Regions from separate parts of the Clostridium sp. C1 genome, predicted to be linked through region 2. Evidence: predicted binding sites of a transcription regulator. Region 2 holds the regulator's gene; the other holds the start of a gene.
What was found. Region 2 encodes Rex, which represses fermentation and respiration genes when NADH is low (regulators of the CRP and FNR family bind a similar motif). Its sites were predicted from a motif close to ATTGTTAANNNNTTAACAAT; they were not measured.

Region 1: KEC48_RS14100 (phosphoglycerate kinase) is a predicted target of Rex. The motif match lies at 787-806, and genes of this name have one in related genera.

The regions. Positions count from the first base shown of each region.
Region 1 is NZ_CP073631.1:2,639,307-2,641,722, forward strand. Features, by position in the region: gene KEC48_RS14090 (DUF956 family protein) at 1-310, shown strand, start outside; gene KEC48_RS14095 (rhodanese-like domain-containing protein) at 346-639, opposite strand; gene KEC48_RS14100 (phosphoglycerate kinase) at 870-2,054, shown strand; gene tpiA (triose-phosphate isomerase) at 2,071-2,416, shown strand, end outside.
Region 2 is NZ_CP073631.1:1,118,913-1,121,328, reverse strand. Features, by position in the region: gene rimI (ribosomal protein S18-alanine N-acetyltransferase) at 1-230, shown strand, start outside; gene tsaD (tRNA (adenosine(37)-N6)-threonylcarbamoyltransferase complex transferase subunit TsaD) at 230-1,237, shown strand; gene KEC48_RS06125 (redox-sensing transcriptional repressor Rex) at 1,240-1,878, shown strand; T-box leader at 1,917-2,126, shown strand; gene asnS (asparagine--tRNA ligase) at 2,200-2,416, shown strand, end outside.

The DNA of each region.
Region 1 (2,416 bases), 1.5 Mb from region 2:
TGGTCAGGTGATGATTGGAGATCATGCTTTTGAATTTTATAATGAAAGAAATGTAAGAGATTATATCCAGATTCCATGGGAAGAAGTTGATTATGTGATGGCTTCTGTCATATTGAAAGGGAAATGGATTCCACGTTTTGCCATCTATACAAAACAAAACGGTTATTTTACTTTTTCAACACGTGATAATAAAGCGACTTTAAGAGCCATTAATCAATATATACCAGGGGAAAGAATGGTGCGTTCTTTAAGCTTTTTTCAGGTTCTTAAGCGTGGATTAAGCAATCTTTTTCATAGAAAGTCAAAATAGATGATTTGGAAAGGTCAATCATCTTTTTTTATTTTTTAAAAGAATTGTTGTTTTTCTAAAATCAGTAAGGATTGAAAGCTATGTGGAAAATATTGACATTGAAAACCTAATTGTTGGCATTGTTTGGCTATTTGTTTAGCAGTTTTTCCAGTATCACAGATAAAATATAGAAGTTTATCATGAGGTAAATAAGGAATTTGACTTTTTAAATCATCCCCAGGAATATTGATAGCATTTTTTAAATGAAGTTGACGAAAAGAAAATTCATCACGTAAATCAATAATGAGAGTTTGTGGATTATAGATATGTTGAAGGATATCATCATACATAAAATCACCACTATTAATATATGTCAATATAATGTGTTGGTGAAACTGTTTTTATAGAATGAGTCAATAAATGACGATTATATGAAGATTATTTTGAGTTCACGTAAAATATAAAAACAGCTTTTTCTATTTTTACAAAAAATGACAATTCTTATTGCTTTAACAATTATAAAAGCAATTGAAAATCAGTTATAAGAATGTTATAATTTGCACATGGAGGGTTGAGAAAAATGGACAAAAAAACAATTAAAGATATTGAAGTCACTGGAAAAACTGTCTTAGTTCGTGTTGACTTCAACGTACCTAGAAACAAAGAAACAGGAGAAATTACAAATGACAACAGAATTGTTGCCGCATTACCTACTTTAAAATATTTGTTAGAACAAAAACCAAAAGCTATCGTATTGTTCTCACATTTAGGTAAAGTAAAAACTGAAGAAGATAAAGCTAAAAATGATTTATCTGTTGTAGCTCCTAGATTATCTGAATTATTAGGAGTAGATGTGAAATTTGTAAACTGTACAAGAGGACCTGAACTTGAAAATGCTGTTAAAGAAGCTAATAATGCTCAAGTCATTTTAGTACAAAATACACGTTATGAAAAAGGTGAAAGCAAAAATGATCCTGAATTAGGTAAATATTGGGCATCACTTGGAGATGTATTCGTTGAAGATGCATTCGGTTCAGTACATAGAGCACATGCTTCTACTGCTGGAATTCCTGCTCATTTACCATCTGCTGCTGGATTCTTAGTTGAAAAAGAAATTGCTTATATTGGAAAAGCTGTAAGTGATCCAGAAAGACCAATGGTTGCTATTTTAGGTGGAGCTAAAGTTTCTGATAAGATTTTAGTTATTGAAAACTTATTAAAGATTGCTGATAAAGTTATCGTTGGTGGAGGTATGACTTATACTTTCATGAAAGCTATGGGACATGAAATTGGTAATTCTTTAGTTGAAGATGATCGTATTGATGTTGCTAAAGAAATTATTGAAAAAGGTGGAGATAAATTAATCTTACCTGTTGATTCAGTAATCAATAATGCATTTGCTGCTGAAGGTGATATTAAAGTATGTGGTGAAGATATTCCAGAAGGATACATGGGATTAGATATTGGACCTAAATCAGTTGAAAATATCAAAGCTGCTTTAGAAGGAGCTAAAACTGTTGTATGGAATGGTCCAATGGGTGTATTTGAAATGGAACCATTCGCTAAAGGAACTATCGCAGTATGCGAAGCTTTAGCAAACTTACCAGATGCTAATACAATTATCGGTGGTGGAGATAGTGCTGCTGCTGTTATGCAACTTGGATATGCTGATAAAGTTTCTCATATCTCAACTGGTGGAGGAGCTTCATTAGAATATATGGAAGGTAAAGTATTACCTGGTATTGCTGCAATTGATGATAAATAATAAGGGGATTATAAAAATGAGAAAACCAATTATCGTAGGAAACTGGAAAATGAATAAAACAATTGCTCAAACAAAAGAATTTGTTGAAGCAGTTGATGGAGCATGTACTGATAAAGCTGATTGGGGAATTGCAACACCATATTTAGCTTTACAGACTGCTAAAGGTGCAGCTCAAAACTTAATTGTTGCTGCTCAAAACTGCCACTTTAAAGATAGTGGTGCATATACTGGTGAAGTCAGTGTTGAAATGTTGAAAGAAATCGGAGTGGAATGGGTTATTTTAGGACATTCTGAAAGAAGACAATATTTTGGTGAAACTGATGAAACAGTCAATGCAAAAATGCGTCAAGTTTTATCAAACG
Region 2 (2,416 bases):
CTGTTGAAAAACGATATCAGTCACAAGGGTATGGAGCAAAACTTTTGCAGTATGCTTTAGATGTTATGAATGATGATGTAGAAACAATCAGTTTAGAAGTAAGAAAATCAAATCATAAAGCGATAGCTTTATATCAAAAATATGGATTTTTAGTTCAGGCAGTTCGTCCCGATTATTATCAGGATAATCATGAAGATGCCTATTTAATGACGAAAAGGAGGGAAAAATAATGAGTCTTATTTTAGCGATTGAATCAAGCTGTGATGAAATGGCCGTAGCCATTTTAAAAGATCAACGTGAATTATTATGTAATGTGGTCGCATCACAAATTGATACACATCGTTTATTTGGTGGTGTTGTTCCTGAAATTGCTAGTCGTATGCATGTAGAATGTGTGTCTACGGTTTTAAAGACAGCTCTCAATGAGGCAAAAATCAATATGCAGGATATTGATGCGATTGCTGTTACAAAAGGACCCGGTCTTGTTGGTTCATTGCATGTTGGGATGCAGGCAGCAAAGACATTGGCTTTAGCTTATCATAAACCTTTGATTGGAGTTCATCATATTGCTGGGCATATTTATGCTAATGAGCTTGTAGAGGATATCCAATATCCATGTCTGTGTTTAGTTGTCAGTGGGGGGCATAGTGAACTTGTTTATATGAAACATGAATTTTCATTTGAAGTCATTGGACAAACTTTAGACGATGCGATTGGTGAAGCTTATGATAAGGTAGGACGTGTATTGCATTTGCCTTATCCTGGTGGGCCAGTCATTGATCGCATGGCGAAAGAAGGAAAGCATAGCTATCAATTGCCACTTCCAATGAATGATGACAGCTATCATTTTTCTTTTAGTGGTTTAAAATCAGCTGTGATTAATCTTTGTCATAATGCTTCTCAAAGAGGAGAAGACATTGTTCCAGAAGATTTAGCATGTTCATTTCAAGAGGTGGCAGTAGATGTTCTTGTATCGAAAACACTGAAAGCAGCAAAGGATTATCAAGTCAAAGAAATTATTGTTGCTGGAGGTGTCAGTGCCAATCAGGGATTAAGAGAAGCACTGACAAAACGTAGTGATATTCCAGTATTATTTCCACCTATGCGTTATTGTACAGATAACGCTGCCATGATTGCTTCAGCAGCCCGTATTATGTATGAACATCAGCAATTTTCATCGCTTGATTTGATGGTGAAACCATCATATGATTTAGAAATGGAAAGTCTTGGTGAATAATCATGGAAAAAAAACAACATAAAATATCAAAAGCAACGATGTCCCGTTTCCCTGTTTATTTAAAAGCTTTACGCAATATGCAACATGAAGGAAAGAATAATTTTTTATCTAGTGAATTATCTGAAGCAACGGGAATTTTAGATACAACGATTCGTCGTGATTTCAGTTTTTTAACAAGTAAAGAAGCTTTAGGAAAACGCGGAATAGGTTATGATACAAAAGATATTATTAATATTTTAAATAATGTTTTAGGTTTAGGTTTGGATGAATCTATTATTTTAATTGGTGTGGGTAATTTAGGAAGTGCTATTTTAAAATATAACCGTTGGCAATATACAGTAGGAAAGATTGTCTGTGGTTATGATTTAGATCAAAATAAAGTTGGAGAACGTTTTGGTGTTAAACTTTATCATATTGATGATTTAGAAAAAACATTTCCTGATGGATGTAAAATTGCCATTTTAGCAATCAGTGAAAATGTTCAGGAAACAGTTGATCGTTTGATGGATTTAGGTATTAAAGGTATCGTTGATTTTACGCATACACATTTTACAGTCAGAGATGATGTTGTCGTACAAACAGTTGATGTTGTTGTGGCTATTCAGGAACTGGTTTTAAAAATGCATGTGAATGATGAATAAAGTGTTGAAATTTTATTGAAAAAATGTTAATAATAAATATACAGGTAATGATTTGAGAACATATCATTCATAAGTTTTAGAGCGACTTTTGGACGGTGAAAGCAAAAGAAATGGGAATGATATGGAACACTCAATGAACCGGATAGGAGAAATAAAAGTAGACTATCCCGCTTAGAGGCGTTATTTAAAAAGGGTGTATTTGTTAAGAATACAAATAAGGATGGTACCGCGATATAGTCGTTCCTTTTGAGGAACGACTTTTTTAATAAGAAGGAGGAGAGAGTTATGTTTGAATTTATGACAGTCAGAGAATTATATGAAATGATTTTATCTGGGGAAGAATTTGAAACGGAGAGTATCGAATATGTTGAATTAGATGGTTGGGTACGTACAAATCGTGATAATGGAAAAGTTGGTTTTATTGCTTTAAATGATGGAACTTACTTTAGAAACTGTCAAATTGTTTATTTACAGGACACTTTAACAAACTATGATGAAGTGAAACATATCAGTACAGGAAGTGCAATTCGTGTTTTAG